One region of the Brachybacterium saurashtrense genome, then DNA from elsewhere that is predicted to be linked to it. Evidence: predicted binding sites of a transcription regulator. Region 1 holds the regulator's gene; each other region holds the start of a gene.
The links. Region 1 encodes HrcA, which represses chaperone genes, less so after heat shock. Its sites were predicted from a motif close to TTNGCACTCGNNNNNNNCGAGTGCNAA; they were not measured.

Region 1 (7,855 bases):
CTCGACGGCCGGACGGGTGAGGATGATGCGGTTGATCTGCTTGCTCAGCAGCTGCTGCACCGCCATCGCGACGGCGAGGTACGTCTTGCCGGTGCCGGCCGGGCCGATCCCGAAGGTGACGGTGGAGGACTCGATCGCCTCGACGTACACCTTCTGCCCCATCGTCTTGGGGCGGATGGTGCGGCCGCGGGAGGAGAGGATGGTGCGCGAGAGCACCTGCTCCAGCTGCCGGCCGCTCGCGCGGTCGTCCCCGTACAGGCTCGCCGCCCGCTGCACGGCCTCCGCCGTGACGGCCTGGCCGGTGCTCGCCAGCTCGATCAACGAGCGCATGATGTGCTCGCCGCGCCGCAGAGCGTCGTCGGTGCCGCGGAGGGTGACCTGGTGGCCGCGCACGTGGACGTCGGTGTCCGGCACCGCGTCCTCCAGGGCGGCCAGCGCCTGATCGTTCTCGCCGAGCACCTGGAAGGGGCTGAGGTGGTCGGGGATGGCCAGCTTCCGCTCCCCCACCTCGGGGGCACGGCCGGGGGCCGGGTCGAAGGCGTCGTTCACAGTTCTCCTTCTGCGAGCGTCCCGCCCGCGAGGACGTGCGCGTGCACGTGGAAGACGGTCTGGCCGGCGCCGGCGCCGGTGTTGAACACAAGCCGGAAGTCGCCGTCGGCGAGCTCGCCCGCGAGGTGAGCGGCGACGGTCGTGACGTGGGAGAGCAGGGCCGGCTCCGCGGCGAGCTGCGTGACGTCGCGGCGGTGCTCGCGCGGCACCACCAGCACGTGCACGGGAGCCTTCGGGTGGAGATCCCTGAAGGCGATGACCTGCTCGTCCTCGTGGACCCTCTCGGAGGGGATCTCCCCGTCGACGATCCGGCAGAACAGGCAGTCCGGATCGTGACGCAGTGTGTCGTGCTCGTTGACGCTCGTACCCATGGTCGCGAGTCTACGGGAGCGACGCACACCACCCCGACGTGGGGACCGCCCCTCGAGTATGAGAATGTTGAATCACTATGACGACTCTCGGCATCATCCTCTCCAGTGCCCGCCCGCACCGCGTCGGCGCCCAGGTCGCCGAGTGGGTCCGCGACTCCGTCCCCGCCGGGACCGAGGTGGACCTCATCGACCTGGCCGCGCTCGCGCTGCCCGCCTTCGACGAGCCGGACAGCCCCAAGGCGGGCCGGCCCCGCACCACCGCCCACGCCCGCGCCTGGGCCGAGCGGATCGACGCCCTCGACGCCGTGGTGATCCTCACCCCCCAGTACAACGGCTCCTACCCCGGGGCGCTGAAGAACGCGATCGACTACCTGTACAGCGAGTGGGCGGACCTGCCCACGGTGCTCGTCGGGTACGGCTGGGGCGCGGCGAGCGAGGTGCTGCCCGTGCTCGAGATCCTGATGGCACGGGTGGGCGCGGACCTCGTCGCCTCGATCGGCCTCGGCTTCCGCGAGGACCTCTCCGTGGACGGCGAGATGTTCGTGGCGGAGGAGAAGACGGCGCTGCTGCGCGAGCGGCTCGCGGCGATCGCCGCCCACGCGCCCGTCTCGGTCGGCTGAGCCCGGCCGCCGTCGGCGCCGCTCAGCGGCCGACGGCGGCGGGCCTCAGCCCCAGCGGCCCACGAGCGCGCTGAGCACGGCGAGGGCGGCCGGGCCCGCGCTCGAGGTGCGCAGCACCTCCGGTCCCAGCAGCACCGTCCGGGCGCCGGCGTCCCGCAGCGCCTCCAGCTCGTCGGCGGCGATCCCTCCCTCGGGGCCGACCACCACCAGGATCTCCTCGACGCCGTCGGCGCTCGCGCCGCGCAGCGCGCCGGCGAGTTCCATCACGCCCACCGACTCCTGCTCGTGGAGCACCAGCACCAGCGCCCCCTGCGCCGTGCGCTCGCGCACGTGCGCGGCCAGCTGCGCCGTGTCGACCGGGGCGTCCACGGCCGGGATCCCCGGCCGACGGCACTGCTTGACGGCCGCCCGCACCGTCGCCTCCCACTTCGCGCGGCCTTTGCGGAGCTTCTCCCCGCGCCACACCGAGACGGAGCGCCGCGCGCTCCAGGGCACGATCCTGTCCACCCCGAGCTCGGTCGCGGATTCCACCGCCTGCTCGTCCCGGCCGCCGGTGGCGAGGGCCTGCACCAGGCCGAGGCGCGGCAGGCGCTGCACGGCCGGGGAGGGGTCGCCCAGCAGGCGCAGCTCCAGCGCCTCCTTCCGCGCGGCCGTCACCTCGGCGCGCACCTGGCGTCCCGGGGCGTCGGTGAGCAGCACCTGCTCCCCCGCGCCGATCCGGGCCACCTTCGCCGCATGGCGCCCCTCGTCGCCCCCGAGCGTCAGGGCATCGCCCTCACGGGCCGTGGCCAGGGCGTCGTCGAGGATCAGGAAGCCGGGCGGGGTGGTGGGCACGGGGCGCTCTCCCGTCAGCTCAGAGGTCGCGCAGGCGGTCGCGCAGCTTGCGGAAGGGGCCGCCGTGGCTCGTGCTGCGCCGGGTGGTCTCGTCGCCGCGCAGGGCGGCGAACTGCTCCAGCAGCTCGCGCTCCTCGTCGCTCAGCGAGGTGGGCACGTCCACGTCGAGCACCACGCGGATGTCGCCGCGGCGCTCGCGGCGCAGCGGCGTCACGCCCAGACCCTTGAGAGTGATCTCCTCCCCCGGCTGGGCGCCGGGGCGCACGTCGAGCTCCTGGGTGCCGTCGAAGGTCTCCAGCGGGATCGTCGCGCCCAGCGCGGCCGTGGTCATCGGCACGGCGACGGTGGTGACCAGGTCGTCCCCGTCGCGGTCGAAGACGTCGTGGTCGGTGACGGAGAGCTCCACGAAGAGGTCGCCGGAGGGGCCGCCGGCCTCGCCGGTCTCGCCCTCGCCGCGCAGCTGGATGCGGGTGCCGTTCTCCACGCCGGAGGGGATGCGCACGGTGACGGTGCGCTCGGCGGCGCGGCGGCCGTGGCCGGAGCAACCCGTGCACGGCTGCTCGATGACGTCGCCGTGGCCGTCGCAGGTGGGGCAGGGGGCCATCGTCACCATCTGGCCCAGCAGGGACTGCGCGACCCGCTGCACGTGCCCGGAGCCGCTGCAGGCGGTGCAGCGAGTGGGGCTGGTGCCCGGCTCGCAGCAGGAGCCCTCGCAGCGCTCGCACAGCTCCGCGGTGCGGAAGGTGACCTGCTCCTCGGTGCCGAACACCACGTCGCGCAGTTCGATCCGCACCCTGCGGAGCACGTCCCCGCCGCGGCGCTGGCGCGGCACGGGGCCCTGGCTGCGACCGCGCATGCCGGAGGCGCCGGCGAACATGTCGAAGATGTCGTTGAAGTCGAAGCCGGCCCCGCCGCCCCCGGGGAAGCCGCCCATGCCCGGGCCGCCGCCCATGTCGTACTGGCGGCGCTTGTCCGTGTTGGCGAGCGTCTCGTAGGCCTGCGAGACGCGCTTGAACTTCTCCGCCGCCTCCGGATCCGGGTTGACGTCCGGATGGAGGGTGCGGGCGAGCTTCCGGTAGGCCTTCTTGATCTCGTCCGTCGAGGCCTCTCGGGAGACGCCGAGCAGGTCGTAGTAGTCCTCGTTCACTTCGGTGGGTTCCTTCGCAGGGAGTCGGGGGCTCGGGCGGGCACGGAGGCCCGCGGGCGCGGTACGGCCGGCGGCGCGATGGGGTGCGCCGGCGACGTGCCTATTCGAGATAGCGGGAGACGTAGCGGGCGATGGCCTGGACGGTGGAGATGCCGGTGGCGTAGTCCATCCGGCGCGGGCCGAGGATCGCCAGGTGCGATCCCGCGCCGTAGCCGGCGCCCACCACCGCCGTCTGCTGCAGCGCGCGGTCCTGCAGCTCGGAGCCGATCCGCACCTCGACCGCTCCCGGGGAGACGTGCATCTCGGTGAACAGCCGCAGCAGCACCAGCTGCTCCTCCAGCACGTCCAGCAGCGGTTCCACGTCGCGGGCGAAGTCCTGGGCGGAGCGGGCGATGTTGGCGGTGCCGGCCATCATGATGCGGTCCTCGGCGCGGGTCGCGGCCAGGGCGACCAGCGTCTCGCACACCTCGGCGGCCGCCGGACGCTCCAGCGCCGGCAGCGCGTCGAGGTACTCGGCCAGAGGCCCGGCGAGGTCGGTGACCTCGCGCCCGGCGACGACCCGGTTGAGCTGGTCGCGCAGGCCCACGTAATGCTCCGCGGGCAGGCCCGCGGTGATCGGCACAGTGCGCTGGTCCACACGGCCCGATTCCAGGATCAGCACCACCAGCAGCAGGGACTCGGCCACCTTCACCAGCTCCACGTGCCGGATCCGTGCCTGGCGACGCGCCGGGTACTGCACCATCGCCACCTGCTGGGTGGTCTGGGCGAGCAGACGCACGGTGCGGCTGAGCAGCTCCTCCACGTCGCCGGCGTCCTCGAGCAGGGCGCGGATCGCGCGGCGCTCCGGCGCCGAGAGCGGCTTCACCGTCGCGACGTGGTCGACGAAGGTGCGGTAGCCCTTGTCGGTGGGGACGCGGCCGGCGGAGGTGTGGGGCTGATGGATCAGCCCCTCCTCCTCCAGCAGGGACATGTCGTTGCGCACCGTCGCCGCGGAGACGCCGAGCTCGTGACGCTCGAGCAGCGACTTGGAGCCGACCGGCTCCCGGGTGGCGACGTAGTCCTCGACGATCGCGCCGAGGATGTGGAGCTTGCGGGCGTCCATCTCGCTCACCTCCTGCGCTGCGTGCTGGTCTCTGCGACGGCCCGCCGGCCGGGGACCGCTGCGGACACATTGGCACTCTCTCATGCCAGGTGCCAATCGTACGCGTCCCCGGCGCGCATCGCAGGGAGGTGTGCGCCACGGGTGTACGCTCTCGCGCGTGCCCGCTGACTTCCCCGACCGGTACGGCCGCGACGTGCTCTCCACCGGCCCCCCTGCCCATCACCGCCGGCGCCCCGTGGCCCGGGAGGTCCCCGCGCGCCGGGACCTCGTGGTCGAGGAGGCCTCCACGGGGTTCACCGGGGCGATCACGCGGGTCGAGAAGATCGCCGGCGAGCTGGTGGTGGAGCTGGAGGACGCGCGCCGGGTGCGCCGCACCTTCCCGCTGGGCCCCGGCTTCATGATCGACGGGCAGCCGGTGGTGCTGCACCGACCCGCCGCGACCGACGCCGCGACCGCGCCGGTGCGCAGGCGCTCCGCCTCCGGCTCCGTGTACGTGGACGGCGCGACCGCGCGCACCGCGCGCGCCTCCCGGATCTGGGTGGAGGGCACGCACGACGCCGAGCTGGTGCAGAAGGTGTGGGGGCACGATCTGCGCATCGAGGGGATCGTGGTGGAGCAGCTCGAGGGCGCCGACAACCTCGCCGAGCGGGTGCGCGAGTTCGCTCCCTCCCCGGGGCGTCGCCTTGGGATCCTGGTGGACCACCTGGTGACAGGCTCGAAGGAGTCCCGCATCGCCGCCGAGGTGATGGCGCTGCCGGGCGCACGGGGGAACGTCACCGTGCTCGGCCACCCGTACGTGGACGTGTGGCAGGCGATCAAGCCCGCCCGGGTGGGGCTGGAGCGCTGGCCCCATGTGCCCAAGGGGACGGACATCAAGCGGGGCACCCTCGCGGCGCTGGGCTGGCCCCACGCCGACACGGCGGACGTGGGGCTGGGCTGGAAGCGGATCCTGGCCACGGTGCGCTCCTACGCGGACGTCGAGCCCACCCTCTCGGGGCGCATCGAGGAGCTCATCGACTTCGTCACCGTCGACTCCTGAACGGTCTCGTCGTCGGGGTGTCGAACCGTCGGAGCGCAGACGTCGGGGCGCCGCGCGTCGATGCCCCTGGGGGTTATCCCCCAGGGATCGGTGCAGTCCACCCCGGTGACCAGCGGCTCGTCGACGGATAGGCTGGGAGCCGTCCTGATCCCCGCCCCACCGGCGCGTCCGAGGAGCCACCCATGAGCCAGAGCGAGCACCCCCACGATCCCTTCGGCGGTCGCCCCGCCGCCGAGCCGGCACCGGGCTCGTCCCCGATACCTCCCCCCTCCGCCGCAGGCCCCCAGCCGCAGGGCGGCCAGCAGCCGTTCGCCGGCCAGCAGCAGTACGCCAACCAGCAGCAGCACGCCGGCCAGCAGCCGTACGGCGGGGCGCAGCAGCCCGGCGCCGACGGCCCGCACCCGTCCTCCGCCCCCCTTCCGCCGGGATTCAAGGGCCTCTACGAGGGCCCCTTGTCCGGGCAGGGCGTCAGCGCCTCGGACTCGCGCATGTGGGCGATGTTCGCGCAGCTCTCCGCGGTGATCGGGTACGTGGTGGGGGCCGGCTTCCTCGGCTGGCTGGGCCCGCTGATCATCTTCTTGATGTATAAGGACCGCGACCGCTACGTGCGCTACAACGCCGCCGAGTCGCTCAACGCCGCGATCGCCACCGTGATCGCCGAGATCGCCCTGTTGATCGTCATCTCGATCCTCGCGGTGGTCACCTTCGGGATCGGCTCCCTGCTCTACCCGCTGGTGTGGGTGCCCGCCGTGCTGCACGTGATCTTCGCGATCATCGGCGCCGTGAAGGCGAACCAGGGCGTGTGGTGGAACTACCCGCTGAACATCCGCCTGGTGAAGTGACTCGCCCCTGACGCGGGCCGTCGGGTACGACCACGGCGAGGAGCCCCCGGGATCCACGGGATCCCGGGGGCTCCTCCGCGTCGTGGGAGAGGCGCTGTCACATCCAGAGCACGCCGTCCTGCTCGAACTCGGCGAGGCGATGGCGGTCGGGAGGCTGCGGAGGGTGCCATGACGGCAGTGTGCGCCGCGCGGGGCGCACGCGCCACACCGCGCCGGGAACCGTGCGAGGTCTGGCCAGCCGATGTCGGTGCCGGTCGCGGCGCTCAGGGCACGAGGTCGCGGATCACCGCATCGGCCAGCAGCCGGCCGGGAAGGGTGAGCACCGCCCGGCCCGCCGCCAGGGCCTCGGGCTCGAGATGGCCGCGGTCACGGTGCACGTCGAGCATCGCGCGGTGCTCCGCGGGCACGGCCTCGACGGGCAGCCCGTCGGCGATCCGCAGCTCGAGCATGATCCGCTCGACCAGGCGGTCCTCGACGGCGACCTGCTCGCTGTCCGCGACCGGCAGCGCGCCCTCGGCGAGCATCCGTGCGTAGCGGCTGGGGTGCTTGACGTTCCAGGCGCGCAGTCCGTCGCGGTGGCGGTGGGCGCCGGGGCCGATCCCCCACCAGTCCCCGCCGCGCCAGTAGGCCAGGTTGTGGCGGGAGCGGTGCGCCGGGGTGCGGGCCCAGTTCGAGACCTCGTACCAGGACAGGCCCGCGGCGGCGGCGAGGCCGTCGACGAGCTCGTACTTGTCGGCCATGTCGTCCGGGTCCGGCGCCTCCAGCTCGCCGCGACGCAGCTGGCGTGCCATGGCGGTGTTGCCCTCGATGATCAGGGAGTAGGCGGAGAGGTGGTCGACCTCGCAGGCCAGGGCCGCGCGCACGGAGGTCTCGACGTTGGCGAGGGTCTCCCCCGGGGTGCCGTAGATGAGGTCGAGGCTCACCTGGAGCCCGGCCTCCTTCGCCCACTGCACCACCTGCGGCACCCGCTCGGGATCGTGGGTGCGGTCGAGGGTGGCGAGCACGGACGGGACGGCGGACTGCATGCCGATCGAGACGCGGGTGATCCCGCCGTCGGCCAGGCGGGAGAGGGAGGCGCGGGTGACCGAGTCGGGATTCGCCTCGGTGGTGACCTCGGCGTCCGCGGCCAGCGGGATCAGCGAACGCAGGTGGTCGAGCATCGCGACCAGGTCGTCGGCCGGCAGCAGCGTGGGGGTGCCGCCGCCGAAGAAGACGGTGGAGACCTCCTCGTACTCGTACCCGGCCGCGCGATCCGCGGCGAGCGTCAGGTCCATCTCCGCCCGGGCGTTGTCCGCGTACTCGGCCTGGGAGCCGCCGCCGCCCAGCTCGGCGTGCGTGTAGGTGTTGAAGT
Region 2 (7,855 bases), 970 kb from region 1:
GCCTTCGCGAGGAGGGGCAGGACCCGCCGGCCCTGCGCGGCTCGGCCCGCGTGCTCATCGCCTCCACCCGCGCGGCCGACGGCACCTACGAGGACCGCACCGGCCCGCTGCTGGTGCAGTGGCTCGCCGGCCGCGGCCTCCACCCTGTGGATCGGCAGGTGGTGGCCGACGGCCCCGAGGTGGGCCGCGCCCTCGCCGCCGCGATCGACGAGGGGATCGACGTGGTGATCACCTCCGGCGGCACCGGGATCAGCCCCACCGACGCCACCCCGGAGCAGACCGCCCCGCTGCTGGATCGCGAGCTGCCCGGGATCCCCGAGGAGGTGCGCCGCCTGGGCGCGCGCACCGTGCCCACGGCGCTTCTCAGCCGGGGGCTGGCCGGCATCGCCCGCCGCAGCCTGGTGGTGAACCTGCCCGGCTCCCGCGGCGGGGTGCGGGACGGCATCGAGGTGCTGGACCCGCTGCTCGACCACCTGCTGGACCAGCGCGACGGAGGCGACCACCGATGAGCACGGAGCACCACCCCGATCCCGCCCGCGGCCGCACCCCCTTCGGCGCGGACCCGTCGGCCCTCCGTCTCGCCGGGGACCCCGCCCCGGATCCCGCGGCCGCGCGGGTGCGCGGCGCGGAGATCGCCGCGCAGGAGGTCACCGTGACGGCGATGGCCGCGGCCGTCGCCGATGCCCGCTGCGGTGCGGTGGTCACCTTCGACGGCGTGGTGCGCGATCACGACGGGGGTCGCGGGGTGCACCGCCTGGAGTACACCGCGCACCCCACCGCGGGGGAGGAGCTCGCCGCCGTGGCACGGGAGATCGCCGAGCGGTACCCGGACTGCCGGGTGGCCGTGGCGCACCGCCACGGCCCGCTCGCGATCGGGGACTCCGCCCTGGTGTGCGCCGTGGCCGCCCCCCATCGCAAGCAGGCCTTCGCCGCCTGCGACGACCTCGTGGACACCGTGAAGCAGCGGGTGCCGATCTGGAAGCACCAGGTGTTCGCCGACGGCACCTCCGAGTGGGTGGGCGCGCTGGGCTGAGCGCGCCGGGGCAGGCCCCTGTGCTCGTCACCTCCCGGCCACCTGCGCTGGCTACGGTGAGGCCATGCGCATCCTGCACCTCACGGACACCCACCTGTACGGCGACCCCGACGCCCGCCACTACGACCGCATCGACCCCGCCGCCGCCCTGCGCGGCCTGCTGGCCCGCCTGGACGGGCTGGCGGACATCGACGCCGTGGTCCACACGGGGGACGCCTCGGAGGACGGCACACCCGGGAGCTACCGCCTGCTCCACGAGATCCTCGACCCCGTCGCCGCCGCGCTCGAGGCACCGCTGGCGGTGGTGATGGGCAACCACGACGTCTCCGCCGTGTACGGGGAGACCATCGCCGCCGGGCAGCGCCTGCAGGAGCGGCAGGACAGGGTGGTGCCGCTCGCCGGCGGCGGCAGGATCGTGCTGCTGGACACCAGCGTGCCCGGCGCCGGGTACGGCCACCTCGAGACGGCGCAGCTGGACTGGCTGCGGGACGTGCTCGCGGAGCCGGCCGCGCAGAGCACCGTGCTGGCCCTCCACCACCCTCCCCTGGAGGGGGCCACCGCGCTGCTGCGCGCCCTGGACCTCGACGGCCTCGACGCGCTCGCCGAGGTGCTGGCCGGCACCGACGTGCGGATCGTGCTCGCCGGGCACTACCACCACGCGATGGACGGGGCGATCGCCGGGATCCCCGTGCACGTGGCGCCGGGGGTCACCAACGTGGTCGATCCGCTCGCACCGGGCCGGCACGAGCAGGCGCTGGCGCTGTCCGGGGCGAGCCTCATCGAGCTCGGCGAGGGCGCCCCGCGCGTGATCACCGCGGTCCACCCCAGCAGCGGTGACGTGCTCGGGGACGCGGAGCAGCCCGTCTACCGCTTCGACCCGGAGCAGGTGGGGAGGATCATCGCCGCGGCGGGCCGCTGAGCGCCACGGCCGCGCGCGCCCCGGAACGCACCGAGCCCCCGCGGACGTGGTCCGCGGGGGCTCGGCGCATGCTCGTGGGGGCGGGTCAGCGCCCCAGGCCGATGGAGCTGATGCCCTGGCTGGAGCGGGCCTTGACGACGGCGGCGTAGTTCGCGCCGAGGCGGTGGTCCGACACCAGGTCGCCGCGCTCGACGTCCTGGCCCTGCATGCGCTCGGACATGCGGCCCAGGGCGGAGCTGAGGGAGCGGAGGAAGGTCATGGTCTGGGTCCCCTTCGGTTCGGAGCGGTGGTGCCTCCCGGGCCCTGGATCGCAGGTGCTCCGGTCGGCGTGATACCTCAGTGATATCGCGCTCCACGAGGAGGTGTCACGACCTTTCCGAGCGCAAGTTATCGGGTTCACAAAAAGCACGTGACCTGGTGCTCCGGAGGGTGATCGGCGGCACTGTCGGGGGTCTCCCGCGCGGCTCGTATGCCGCCCTGCGCGACGGGGCGGCGAGGCCTCCGGGCGCCGGATTGGCACTCGCCTTGCATGAGTGCCAGCCGACGTCCTAGAGTTGCCGCGTTGGCAGTCGACGGCCGAGAGTGCCAGAGGCTGCCGCGAGGGATCACCGCCGGTCGGCACCGCGACGACGATCGGCACCGGATCCCGTCCACGAACTCACACAGAGTCAATCTCTTCATGAAGGAGTGAGCCGCATGTCGGTCTCCATCAAGCCCCTCGAGGATCGCGTCGTCGTCAAGCCGCTCGAGGCCGAGCAGACCACCGCCTCCGGCCTGGTCATCCCGGACACCGCGAAGGAGAAGCCCCAGGAGGGCGAGGTCGTCGCCGTGGGCGCCGGTCGCTTCGACGACAAGGGCGAGCGCATCCCCATGGACGTCAAGGTCGGCGACAAGGTCGTCTTCTCCAAGTACGGCGGCACCGAGCTGAAGTACGGCGCGGACGAGTTCCTCGTGCTCGGTTCCCGCGACATCCTCGCGATCATCGAGGCCTGATCCATGGCCAAGGAGATCCTGTACAACGAGGACGCGCGCCGCGCTCTCGAGCGCGGAGTCGACCGACTCGCCAATACCGTCAAGGTCACGCTGGGCCCCAAGGGCCGCAACGTGGTGCTCGACAAGAAGTGGGGCGCCCCCACGATCACCAACGACGGCGTGACCATCGCCCGTGAGATCGAGCTCGAGGATCCGTACGAGAACCTCGGCGCGCAGCTCACCAAGGAGGTCGCGACCAAGACCAACGACGTGGCCGGCGACGGCACCACCACCGCCACCGTCCTCGCCCAGGCCATCGTCCACGAGGGCCTGCGCAACGTCGCCTCCGGCGCGGCGCCGGCCGCGCTCAAGCGCGGCATCGAGAAGGCCGTGGACGCGCTCTCCGAGAAGCTCGGCGAGATCGCGATCCCGGTGGACGGCAAGGAGCAGATCGCCTCCGTCGCCTCCGTCTCGAGCCAGGACCGCGAGATCGGCGAGCTGCTCGCCGAGGCGTTCGACAAGGTCGGCAAGGACGGCGTCATCACGGTGGAGGAGTCGTCCACCACCGCGATGGAGCTGGACTTCACCGAGGGCATGCAGTTCGACAAGGGCTACATCTCCCCGCACTTCGTCACCGACGCGGACCGCCAGGAGACCGTCCTCGAGGACGCGCAGGTGCTGCTGCACCAGGGCAAGATCTCGGCCGTGGCCGACATCCTGCCGCTGCTGGAGAAGGTGGTGGAGGGCGGCAAGCCGCTGTTCATCATCGCCGAGGACGTCGACGGCGAGGCCCTGTCCACGCTGGTCGTCAACAAGCTCCGCGGCACCTTCAAGGGCGCGGCCGTCAAGGCACCCGCCTTCGGCGACCGCCGCAAGGCCATGCTCCAGGACATCGCGGTGCTCACCGGCGCCCAGGTGGTCACCTCGGATCTCGGCCTCGACCTCAAGACCGTCGGCCCCGAGGTGCTCGGCCACGCCGGTCGCGTGGTGGTCACCAAGGACTCCACCACCATCGTGGGCGGCGCCGGCGACGACCAGGCCGTCGCCGACCGCGTCGCGCAGATCCGCGCCGAGATCGAGAACACCGACTCCGACTGGGATCGCGAGAAGCTCCAGGAGCGCCTCGCGAAGCTGGCCGGCGGCGTCTCCGTGATCAAGGTCGGGGCTCACACCGAGGTGGAGCTCAAGGAGAAGAAGATGCGCATCGAGGACGCGGTCTCCGCGACCCGCGCTGCCATCGAGGAGGGCATCGTGGCCGGTGGCGGCAGCGCCATCGTCCAGGCGTCCTCCGTGCTCGAGGGCGGGCTCTCGCTCTCCGAGGACGAGGCCGTGGGCGTGCGCGCCGTGGCCCGCGCCGTCGTCGAGCCGCTGCGCTGGATCGCCGAGAACGCCGGTCTCGAGGGCTACGTCGTGGTCGAGAAGGTCAAGGAGGCCCCCACGGGCACCGGCCTGAACGCCGCGACCGGCGAGTACATCGACCTCGTCGGCGCCGGCATCATCGACCCGGTCAAGGTCACCCGTTCCGCGCTGCGGAACGCGGCCTCGATCGCGGGCATGGTGCTCACCACCGAGACCCTCGTCATCGAGAAGAAGGATTCCGAGGACGAGTGAGGTCATGAGCGGCGATCCGACGTGACGTCGGGTCGGCTCGCGCCACGAGGGCGGGCGGACCGGGGAGACCCGGGCCGCCCGCCCTCGTCGTCGCTGTCGCCGTGCCACTGAGGAGGCAGGGTGTCGCCGCTGGTCGGGCCGCCCTCCCGAGCGGTCCGGTCTGCGGCGAGTCGTCCCGGAGAGGTCGCCGGGAGTCCTAAGATGGGCTCGGTCACATCAGGTCGACGGGCGGAGGAGCAGTGGTGATCAGCATCCCGGACACCGCGTCCTCCGGTCAGGACGACTCCCTCCCCACCCGCACCTTCGGCCCTCCCGCGCCCGTGGTGATCGGCACCCTGGTGGTGGGTGTCGTGTTCGTGGTGATCCTCGAGTTCCTCGTGATCATCAGCTTCGTGGGCCAGAGGCTGTGGCGCGATCCGGCGCTGCTGCACGACCCGCTGTTCACGCTGCCGCTGCTGATCTGGGTGCTGATCGCCGTCGCCGTCACGGTGACCTGCCTGCGCGTGCTCACCTCCTGGCTGCACATCGACGGCGAGCGCTTCGTGCTGCGCAGCCTCTTCCGCCGCCCCCGCGGCGCGCGCTGGGACGAGGTGGGCACGGTCATCGCCGTGCGGGACATCGCACGCGGCGCCACCCCCGCCGAGGCGCTGGACGCTCCGGAGACGGCCTATGACGGGGTGTACGTGATGGACACGGAGGGCCGTCGGCTGCTGGCCGTCTCCAGCCGCTTCTTCGGCCCGCGCGCCCAGCAGATGATGCTGCGCCGGGCGCGGGAGGCGGGCGTGCGGATCGAGCACATCGACGCGATCACCCCGGCCGAGCTGCGCCGCCAGGCGCCGCAGGCGATGAGCTTCGTGGACCGTCACCCGAACCCCCTGATCGTGGCGCTGCTGCTGTTCTACGTGGGGCACAACGTGCTCACCTTCATCGTGTGGGGGCTGTGAGCCCGGGGCCCGACGGCCCCGGGGCGGACGGCGCGCACACGCCGCCGAGCGCTCGCGACGAGGGCCCCGCCGCGCCCCGACCCGGTCGGGCCGCGCGCCGCCGCGCTCGTCGGCGGCCGCCGCCGCTGCCGCAGCGGGAGGGGCTGGATCCCGTGCGCTGGCTGGTGCCGCGCGAGCACGAGGCGCCGCGCCCCGCCCTCGAGGCCCTGCGCGCGCGGTTCCCGGCGCTGGTCGATCCCGCCGCCACCCCGCTCCCGCGGCGCTTCGCCGACGGGGAGATCGTGGACCCCCTGGGCAGGCCCTGGCGCGCCGAGGACGCGGTGGGCGCCGGCGACGAGCTGTGGTTCCACCGGGAGCTGCGGGAGGAGACGGTGCCGCCGGTGCCGCTCACGATCCTGCACCGCGATGCCCACCTGCTGGTGCTCGACAAGCCCCACGACATGGCGACGATGCCCCGCGGCGCGCACGTGCTCGCCAGCGCCCTGGTGCGGCTGCGGCGCGCCACCGGGATCACCGACCTGGTGCCCCTGCACCGCCTGGACCGCCGCACCGCCGGGGTGCTCGCCTTCGGGATCCGCCCCGCGGAGCGCGCCGCCTATCAGCAGCTGTTCGCCCGCCGCGAGGTGCACAAGCAGTACGAGGCCCGTGTGCGCCCCGGCCCGTCCTCGCCGCTGCCGCGCACGCCGGGGGAGCGCCTGCTGCTGCAGGACCGGCTGGAGCGCCCCCGCGGCGCGCTCACGGTGCGCGCCGTGGCCGGGCCGCCGAACGCCCAGACCCTGCTCGAGGTGGTCGCCGCCGAGGTGGACGGCACCCTCCGCCTCCGGCTCCACCCCCGCACCGGCCGCACCCATCAGCTGCGGGCCCAGCTCTCCGCCCGGGACGCCCCGATCCTGGGGGAGGACCTCTACCCGCAGCCCGGCCCCGAGCCCCCGCTGCCGCTGCAGCTGCTGGCGCGCCGCCTCGCCTTCGAGGACCCGGTCACGGGGGAGGCGCGGGCGTTCCTCAGCGCGCAGGAGCTCGCGGCCGGCCCTCGTACGCTGGACCCGTGACCGCCCCCCGCGCCGACGACAGCGCCCACCGAGCGCCCGCACCCCGCCGTACCCGGGAGGGCGCCGTGGTGGTGGGCCCCACGATCTGGGCCCGCTACCGCCCCGGACTGCTGTACGGCCTGCCGCTGCTCTCCGTGCTGCTGAGCCCCTTCGGCGGCATCGCGATCCAGACCTGGCGCTCCGCCCGCCTGCACGCCGGCCACGACGGCCTGGTCGAGCAGCTCCTCGCCGCCACCGGGGTGCAGCTGCTGCTGGGTGCCGTCGGGCTGTGGATCCTGTGCGGACTGTGGGCGGTGGTGCCGCTGGTGCTCACGCACCGCGCGGTGCTCTTCGACGAGCGCACGGGCACCCTGACCCTGCGCCGCGGCCTGCGCGCAGCGGACCGCGCCGACCTCGCCCAGGTGCGCTACGCCACCGGCGATGCGGAGCGCGGGGGCCTGGGACTGATCGGTCTCACCTCCGAGCCCGGGGCCGCGGAGAGCGCGGAGCGGCAGTGGGTGGTGCCCGAGACGGGCTGGGACGACGCAGGCTTCGACGGGCTGCGTGTGCTCCAGGCGGCGGCCGGGCTGCGCCCCGCCCCGCCGCGTTCCGCGCTGGTGGCCGAGGCGCGCCGGGCCCGACGCGAACGCGGGAACCGGGAGCTGGCCGCGCGGCTGGGCATGCCGTGGCGGGCGGAGTACGCGCACGACGAGGCCGCGTTCCAGGCGGAGTTCGACCGCGTGCGCCGGGTGCTCGGCGGGCGCGCGCCGCGGCGGGACGGCGACCCCGCGCCCTGACCCGAGCCCTGAGCGACCCGCGTGGGGTCGCGATGCCGGGCGGCGGTGCGGGCAGGCCGTGCGAGCCGGTGCGGGTGGCTCAGAGCAGACCTGCGCGGGCAGCTCAGAAGAGCGCGCGCAGCACCAGCACCACCACGGCGCCGATCCCCGCGGCGGCGGGCAGGGTGATGATCCAGGCCAGGAAGATCGGCCGCATCAGCCGCCAGTTCGCCGCCCGGTTGACGATGCCCACGCCGAGCACGGCCCCGATGAGGATGTGCGTGGAGGAGACGGGCAGCCCCAGCACCGAGGCGAGCAGCACGATCGCGGCGGCCGCGAGCTCGGCGGCGAAGCCGGAGGAGGGGTGCATCGAGGTGAGCCCGGTGCCGACGGTGTGGATCACCTTCCGGCCCACGAACCACAGGCCGGAGACCAGGGCGATGCCGAAGGCGACCAGCACGGCGGTGGGGACGGCGGCCTCCTCGGAGACCACGCCGGTGCGCAGCACGTCCAGCACCGCGGCGAAGGGACCCACCGCGTTGGCGATGTCGTTGGCGCCGTGGCTGAAGGCG
Region 3 (7,855 bases), 1.1 Mb from region 1:
GGGCAGCATCACCCCGCCGGAGCCGAGCCGGATCCGGTCCGTGCGCTGGCCGATCGCGGCGAGCAGCACTGCCGGGGCACCGCTGGCGATGCCGGGCACCGTGTGATGCTCGGCCACCCAGAACCGGTGATAGCCCAGGCGCTCGGCGGCGACGGCCCGCTCCACGCTGTCCGGCAGCGCCTGCTGCTCGGGGCGGCCGGCGCGGGTGCGGGAGCGGTCGAGCAGGGAGAACCTCATCGTTGCCGCAACGCCGCGGACCTCCCGGATCTTCCCGCTCCGTCGGGTGATCCTTCCCCCTCCCCGCGGACCGACCGGGCGGCCGCGCACATGGCTAGGGTCGCTCCATGAGCACTCCCCACGTTCCCCTGTCGATCCTCGATCTGGTCCCGCTCAGCGAGGGCCAGGACGCCCGCGACGGGATCGAGACCTCGATGCACGCGGCACAGGCCGCGGACGCCGCCGGCTACCACCGCTACTGGTACGCGGAGCACCACAACACCGAGTCCCTCGCCTCGAACGCGACCAGCCTGCTGATCGACCGGGCCGCGTCCCTCACGAAGCGGATCCGCGTGGGCTCCGGCGGGATCATGCTGCCGAACCACTCCCCGCTGGCGGTGATCGAGCAGTTCGGCACCCTGGTGCAGTTCCACGGCGACCGGATCGACCTGGGCCTGGGCCGCGCCCCCGGCACCGACCAGTACACGGCGCAGCTGCTCGCGCGCACCTCCGCGGAGCCCGGTGCGTTCATCGCCGCCGTGGAGCAGATGCGGGACTGGTCCCACGCCGTGCCCAGCGGTCAGCTGCCCATCCGCGCCGCCGTGGCCGAGGGCACCGAGGTGCCGATGTGGATCCTGGGCTCGACCACCAACGGGGCACGCCTCGCCGCCCAGCTGGGGATGCCGTTCTCGGTCGCCTCCCACTTCGCGCCGTTCCAGTACCTCCAGGCGCTGCAGGTGTACCGGGACTCGTTCAGCGCCACCCAGAGCGCGGCCGCACAGATCTCGCAGCCCCGCACGATGGTGGGGGTGAACGTGGTCGTCGCGCCCACCGACGCGGAGGCCCAGCACCTGTTCACCACGAACATCCAGCAGTTCCTCGGCGTGATCACCGGGCAGCGGACGAAGACGCAGCCGCCGCGGGACCTCGAGGGCCTCGCTCCGGACCACCTCATGCAGCAGGTCGAGCAGACGCTCTCGATCCGCGCCGTCGGCTCCCCCGCGAGCGTCGTCTCCCAGCTCGAGGAGATCGTGGAGGCCACAGGGGCCGACGAGCTCATCGTCACCGCCAACTACTTCGACCCCGAGCACCGGGTGCGCGGCATCGAGCTGCTCGCGGAGGCCTGGGGGCTGTGAGCCGGCCCCGGCCCTGCCGGGACGTCGCTCAGGTGGACGGCAGCAGCACCCGGGCCATGACCGTGGCGTGGTCGCTCGCCGCCCGGCCCCCGTGCTGCGGCACCGTCGCGGCGTACTCCTCGACGGCGAGACCGCGGGTGAGGATCCAGTCGATCCGCGTCCCGCCCGCCTGCGGCGGCCCGTAGTCGGGGAAGGTGCCGATGTCCTCCCCGCGGTGCACGGCGGCGGCGTGCGCGTCCTCGAAGCCCGCCTCGCGCAGGGTGCGCCACGGCGCGGACTCGCCGGCGGCGGCGTTGAAGTCCCCCATCAGCACCACGGGCGCCTCCCCCGCCGCGTCCGTCAGCCGCGCCGCGAGCAGCGCCGCGCCCCGTGCGCGCGCCACCTCCCCCGCGTGGTCCAGGTGGGTCACGGCGAGCACCATCTCCTGCGCGCTCGCCCGATCCCGCACCCGTGCCAGGACCGCGATCCGCGGGCAGTGCCCGTCCCAGCCGAGCGACCCCGCACGCTCCGGCCGCTCGGAGAGCCAGAACTGCTGCTGCGCGAGCACCTCGAACCGTTCGCGGCGCAGGAACAGCAGGTTGTGCTCGCCGCCGCCGCCCTCCTCCCGGCCCGTGCCCAGCCGCAGGTGGGTCGCCCCCAGCGCCTCGTCGAGCACGGGCAGCTGCGCAGGGAGCACCTCCTGGGTGCCCACCACGTCCGCCTCCGCCGCCCGCAGCAGGCGGCGCAGCACCGGTGCCCGCTCCGGCCAGTGATCCGCCTGACCAGGCCGGGTGCCGGGCACCTCGCAGCGGATGTTCTGGGTGAGGACGGTGAGGGCGGGCGGGTCCGTGAGGGCGGGCAGTGCTGAGGAGGCAGACGGTGCGGCGGTGGAGTCCATCGCTCCATCCTCGCGCAGGAGCGTCGATGACGTCGGATGACGGGCGGCGGGGCGGGAGCAGCAGGCCTCACCGCACCGCACCTGCCATGCTGGTGCCATGACGCCACTGTCGGCCGCCGTGCCCGCGGGCTCCCCGGATTCCGCGGAGACCGCTCCCGCCCCCGCACCGCGACTCGCCCTGCTGCCGGCCGCCGGGGTCTCCGCCTCCGCGTTCTGCCTGTTCGCGCTGCAGCTGCCCGGCTGGGGGCACGGACTGCTGGTGCTGAGCCTGCTCGGCGCGCTGCTCGTCTCCCGCGAACTCGCCAAGGATCTCACCCTGATCGGGATCGGCATCGCGATCGTCTCCACCACCTCGGTGGTGGCCTCGGTGGACTGGGACCGCTTCCTCACGATCGGCACGGTGCTGCTGCTGGCCGTGGCCGTGCCCGTGCTCGTGGACCGGCTGCTGCTGCGGCGCCGTGCGATCCGATTCCCCCTGCGCACCGGTGACCCCTGGAACCGGATCGAGAAGGCCTACATCCTGGCCGTGCCATTCCTGGGCTGGCTGATCCTGCCGTTCTACTTCGTCACCTCGGGGGTGTACCGCAACTGGCCGCCTCTCGTCGACGGCGCCGAGGTGGCGCGCTTCTTCGTCGGGGTGAACTTCGTGGGCACCTGGGACGAGCTGTTCTTCATCTGCACCTGCTTCGCCCTGCTGCGCCGGCACTTCGGGGTGTGGACGGCGAACCTGCTGCAGGCGGCGATCTTCGTGTCGTTCCTGTGGGAGCTCGGCTACCAGGCCTGGGGGCCTCTGCTCACCGCCCCCTTCGCGCTGCTGCAGGGCTGGCTGTTCTCCCGCACCGGGTCGCTGCTGTACGTGCTGATCGTGCACCTGCTGTTCGACGTGGTGGTGTTCCTGGCGATCGTGCACGCCCGCCATCCGGGGGTGATCGGGATCTTCCTGGTGTGATCAGGCGGCGAGCATCCGGCGGATCGCCTCGAGGGTGGCGGGGATGCCGACGCGGGCCGCCTGCTGGCGCACCGCGATCTCCTCCTCGGCGCGCTCCCCGTAGCGCTGCGCGAACGCCTCCTCGAGCCCCGGGGTGGTGCGCGTGTACTCCGTGAGCTCGGTGCCGCCCTCAGCGAGCGGCCGCATCCGGTACCCCCACTCGGCGCGGCCGGGCCCCACGGACCAGGCGAAGTGCTCCCCGGGCACGGCCGCGATCACCTCGGAGACGGTCTCCCACTCCCGCTCGGCGGTGCGGTTGTACCCGGTGAATCGTGCGCCCACGCCGCGCTCGGGGCCCTCCCACTCGCACCGGCGGCACTGCACGCTCCACTCCCCCGTGCGGGTGACGTCGCTGAGAAGCGCGTACACCTCCGTCGGCGTGGCGGGGACGGTGATCGAGTCCTGCAGCTCATAGGTCATGCCGTCATGGTGCCACCCGCCGGGGCACCCCGCTCCGAGGACTCGTCCTCCCCACGGCGGAGGCGGTCAGTCGGCTCGCCGCCGGAGGTGCAGCCGGACGGCGGTCGGATCGGCGTCGTCGAGGAGCAGCATCAGCTCCTTCGAGGTGCCCTCGACCGAGCGCTTCATCGCGCGCCACGTCTCCGGCACCTCGTCCACGTCGAACGCCTCGGAGAGCGCGGGAGTCAGCATGTGGACGTTCTGGACGACGTCCGCGGAGCCGAAGGACTCCTCGAGCCAGACCTCCACCCGGTCCGTCGGCGCGGAGAAGGTCACCCCTCGCGCCCACACATAGCCCTCCGGAGCGGCCGGCTCCGTCATCTCGGGGATCGCCCCGCCCGGACGCGACGAGCCCCGACCCTCCGCAGAGGATCGGGGCTCGTCGAGCGCGCGGGTGGCGCGGCGTGCGATCTCGCGATCTGCTGGTCTCCTACCGGCGCGCTGCGCGCGCCGGTACGTCGACCGGCGGGATCACATCATGCCGCCCATGCCCCCCATGCCGCCCATGCCGCCCATGTCGTCGCCGCCGCCGGCCGGAGCAGGCTCCGGCTTGTCGGCCACGACGGCCTCGGTGGTGAGGAACAGGCCCGCGATGGACGCCGCGTTCTGCAGCGCGGAGCGGGTCACCTTGACCGGGTCGATGATGCCGGCGGCGAGGAGGTCCTCGTACTCACCGGTCGCGGCGTTCAGGCCGTGACCGACGGGCAGCGACTTGACCTTCTCCGCCACGACGCCCGCCTCGAGACCGGCGTTGAACGCGATCTGCTTGAGCGGGGCCTCCACGGCGACCTTGACGATGTTGCCACCGGTGGACTCCTCACCCTCGAGGGCGAGGGAGCCGAAGGTGTCCGCGCCGGCCTGCAGCAGCGCGACGCCGCCACCGGCGACGACGCCCTCGTCCACGGCGGCCTTGGCGTTGCGCACGGCATCCTCGATGCGGTGCTTGCGCTCCTTGAGCTCCACCTCGGTGGCGGCGCCGGCCTTGATGACGGCCACGCCGCCGGCCAGCTTCGCGAGGCGCTCCTGGAGCTTCTCGCGGTCGTAGTCCGAATCCGAGTTCTCGATCTCGTTGCGGATCTGGGAGACGCGGCCGGCGATGCGGTCGGCGTCGCCGGAGCCCTCGACGATGGTGGTCTCGTCCTTGGTGACCACGATCTTGCGCGCCTGGCCCAGCTGCTCGAGGCCGGTGGTCTCGAGCTTGAGGCCCACCTCCTCGGCGATGACCTGGCCGCCGGTGAGGATGGCCATGTCCTCGAGCATCGCCTTGCGGCGGTCGCCGAAGCCGGGGGCCTTGACGGCCACGGACTTGAAGGAGCCCTTGAGCTTGTTGACCACCAGCACCGCGAGGGCCTCGCCCTCGATGTCCTCGGCGATGATCGCCAGCGGCTTGCCGGACTGGATGACCTTCTCCAGCAGCGGGAGCAGGTCCTTCACGGAGGAGACCTTGGAGGAGAGCAGGAGGATGTAGGGATCCTCGAGCACGGTCTCCTGGCGGTCGGCGTCGGTGACGAAGTAGGGCGAGATGTAGCCCTTGTCGAACCGCATGCCCTCGGTGAGCTCCAGCTCGAGGCCCATGGTGTTGGACTCCTCGACCGTGATCACGCCCTCCTTGCCGACCTTGTCGAGGGCCTCGGCGATGAGCTCGCCGATGGCCGGATCGGCCGCGGAGATGGCGGCGGTGGAGGCGATCTGCTCCTTGGTCTCGATCTCCTTGGCCTGCGCGAGCAGGGTCTCGGAGACCGCGGCCACGGCCTTGTCGATGCCGCGCTTGAGCGCGATCGGGTTGGCGCCGGCGGCGACGTTGCGCAGGCCCTCCTTGACCAGGGCCTGGGCGAGGACGGTGGCGGTGGTGGTGCCGTCGCCCGCGATGTCGTCGGTCTTCTTGGCGACCTCCTTCACCAGCTCGGCGCCGATCTTCTCGTAGGGATCGTCGAGTTCGATCTCCTTGGCGATCGACACGCCGTCGTTGGTGATGGTGGGGGCGCCCCAGGACTTCTCGAGCACGACGTTGCGGCCCTTGGGGCCGAGGGTGACCTTGACGGCGTCGGCGAGCTGGTTCATTCCCCGCTCGAGGCCGCGCCGGGCCTCCTCGTCGTAAGAGATGAGCTTGGCCATTGTGGAATCTCTCCCGTGTGGTGTGGTGTCCACCCGACCCAGTGCCCGCGACGGACGAGCGTCGCCGCCGTGTTCATGTCCCACGGCGACGGCACCCTCACGGGGCCGGAATGTTCGTGGTCGGCCAGGCGGCGGACCGCCGGCCGATCGAGCGTGCGCGGGGCGGGAGCTGGGCGCCGTCGGCGCTGTCACTCTCGCTCTGCGAGTGCCAGCTCATCATAAGCACTCCGGGGCGGAGAGTGCTAACTCTGCGCTCCGGGCGAACCGTCCGGACATCGCGGCCCGGGCGCCGGGAACGGCGCAGGGGCCGAGCCTCCGCCGGTCGCTGTCGCGGCGATGGCTCGGCCCCTGCGGGCCGACGGGGACTCAGCCCTCGGAGTCCTCGCCGCCGGCGCCGGGCTCTGTGACGGCCACGAAGGTGACCGCGGCGTCGTACTCGTCGCTCTGCTGCGCCTCGGCGGCGCCGACCTCCGCGGCGAGCGCCTGCGCGGTCTCGGCGTCCTCCTCGGCGCGGTAGAACACCGCCGGCTCCTGCTGGGTGCTGTCCGCGGTGGCGACGCTCACGTCCTCCCAGCCGTCGCCCTCGAGGGTGTCGCGCCAGCTGCCCGCCAGGCCGTTGATGCCGCCGGCGTTGACCACCAGCACGGGGGTGGACATGTCCGCCTCGGGAGCAGGCTCCTCGCTGGCCTCGCCCTCCTCCTCGGCGGAGGTCTCCCCCTCCGTCGTGGACTCGGCGGCGGTGGTCGGGTCCTCGGCGCGCTCGTCGCCGTCGCCCCCCATGCTCCCGATGAAGAACAGGAGCACCACCAGCAGCACGGCGGCCGCACCGATGATGATGATGTACAGCAGGTTCTCCCGCCAGAACGGCAGCTCGGCGCGGTGGGCGCCGTGGAAGGACACGGCGTCCGCCTCATCGTCGAATCGGTCCGGGGGGTACGGATACTGGGAATCAGCCACGGCCCCATTAAACCTGCTCCCCCGGATCCGGGTGGGGAGCACACGCCCTGCGGGGCGTCGCTCAGGCCACGCGGGTGCCGCCGTCGGCCGCCGCGGGGCCGTCGCCGGAGGTGCGGCGGGCGCGCAGGCGGTGCACCACCGCGGGGGCGGCGCGCAGCGCCTCCGGCTCGTCGAGCAGGGCGTTCAGCCGCACGTAATAGGCCACCTTGGAGATCCCGATCTCCTCGCGGATCGCCCGCTCCTTGGCACCCACGTACCGGAAGGTGCGCCCCTCGAGCGCGAGGATCAGCCGATCCCGCTCGCCGAGGCCGCCCGGGGCGGCGGGCTCGACCGGCTGTGAGGACGGCGACATCTCCGCGGGCGACGCGGCGGGCGCGGCGTCGGCGGCACGGTCGTGGCGGGCGGAGGACATGCGACGAGCGTACGAGCGTGCGGCCGTCCGGCCCGGGCGGCGCGCCGCCGACGGGGCCGCGGGGCGAGCGGGATCACGCGGGAGGGGGCGCCGCGGATGGGAGACTGGCCGCATGCGCACTCCCCTCCCCGAGCTCGTGGCCCCGGACTGGGCCGAGGCCCTCCGCCCCGTCGAGGACCGCCTGCAGGCGCTCGGCGAGTTCCTGCGCGAGGAGACGGCCGCCGGGCGCGGATACCTCCCCGCCGGGGACCGGGTGCTGCGCGCCTTCGCCCGGCCGCTGTCCGAGGTGCGGGTGCTGATCGTGGGGCAGGACCCCTACCCCACCCCCGGGCACCCGATCGGACTCTCCTTCGCGGTGGAGCAGGACGTGCGCCCGCTGCCGCGCTCGCTGGGCAACATCTACACCGAGCTGGAGAGCGATCTGGGGATCCCGCGCGCCGCGCACGGGGACCTCAGCGCCTGGCAGGACCAGGGAGTGCTGCTGCTGAACCGGGTGCTCACCGTGCAGCCGGGCGCTCCGGCCTCGCACCGCCGGCGGGGCTGGGAGGAGATCACCGAGCACGCCCTGCGGGCGCTGGTGGCGCGGGGCGGGCCGCTGGTCGCGATCCTGTGGGGCCGCGACGCGCAGTCCCTGATCCCGTTGCTGGGCGAGGTGCCGCACGTCGCCAGCGCGCACCCCAGCCCGCTGTCGGCCT

Region 2: a site for HrcA is predicted at 2,466-2,492, ahead of groES (co-chaperone GroES). Genes of this name have one in related genera too.
Region 3: a site for HrcA is predicted at 5,977-6,003, ahead of groL (chaperonin GroEL). Genes of this name have one in related genera too.

Annotation. Positions count from the first base shown of each region.
Region 1 covers NZ_CP031356.1:1,314,616-1,322,470, forward strand. The annotation lists gene DWV08_RS06000 (PhoH family protein) at 1-549, opposite strand, end outside; gene DWV08_RS06005 (histidine triad nucleotide-binding protein) at 546-920, opposite strand; gene DWV08_RS06010 (NADPH-dependent FMN reductase) at 998-1,540, shown strand; gene DWV08_RS06015 (16S rRNA (uracil(1498)-N(3))-methyltransferase) at 1,586-2,374, opposite strand; gene dnaJ (molecular chaperone DnaJ) at 2,394-3,521, opposite strand; gene hrcA (heat-inducible transcriptional repressor HrcA) at 3,622-4,623, opposite strand; gene DWV08_RS06030 (DUF3097 domain-containing protein) at 4,781-5,662, shown strand; gene DWV08_RS06035 (DUF4870 domain-containing protein) at 5,845-6,504, shown strand; gene hemW (radical SAM family heme chaperone HemW) at 6,768-7,855, opposite strand, start outside.
Region 2 covers NZ_CP031356.1:345,642-353,496, forward strand. The annotation lists gene DWV08_RS01565 (MogA/MoaB family molybdenum cofactor biosynthesis protein) at 1-509, shown strand, start outside; gene DWV08_RS01570 (molybdenum cofactor biosynthesis protein MoaE) at 506-1,033, shown strand; gene DWV08_RS01575 (metallophosphoesterase family protein) at 1,098-1,952, shown strand; gene DWV08_RS16685 (hypothetical protein) at 2,038-2,211, opposite strand; gene groES (co-chaperone GroES) at 2,649-2,945, shown strand; gene groL (chaperonin GroEL) at 2,949-4,535, shown strand; gene DWV08_RS01590 (hypothetical protein) at 4,778-5,479, shown strand; gene DWV08_RS01595 (pseudouridine synthase) at 5,476-6,528, shown strand; gene DWV08_RS01600 (hypothetical protein) at 6,525-7,304, shown strand; gene DWV08_RS01605 (inorganic phosphate transporter) at 7,408-7,855, opposite strand, start outside.
Region 3 covers NZ_CP031356.1:245,313-253,167, reverse strand. The annotation lists gene DWV08_RS01165 (MsnO8 family LLM class oxidoreductase) at 1-237, opposite strand, end outside; gene DWV08_RS01160 (LLM class flavin-dependent oxidoreductase) at 345-1,352, shown strand; gene DWV08_RS01155 (endonuclease/exonuclease/phosphatase family protein) at 1,381-2,229, opposite strand; gene DWV08_RS01150 (CPBP family intramembrane glutamic endopeptidase) at 2,327-3,178, shown strand; gene DWV08_RS01145 (SRPBCC family protein) at 3,179-3,637, opposite strand; gene DWV08_RS01140 (hypothetical protein) at 3,704-3,997, opposite strand; gene groL (chaperonin GroEL) at 4,148-5,791, opposite strand; gene DWV08_RS01130 (LytR C-terminal domain-containing protein) at 6,158-6,748, opposite strand; gene DWV08_RS01125 (DUF3263 domain-containing protein) at 6,810-7,160, opposite strand; gene DWV08_RS01120 (uracil-DNA glycosylase) at 7,273-7,855, shown strand, end outside.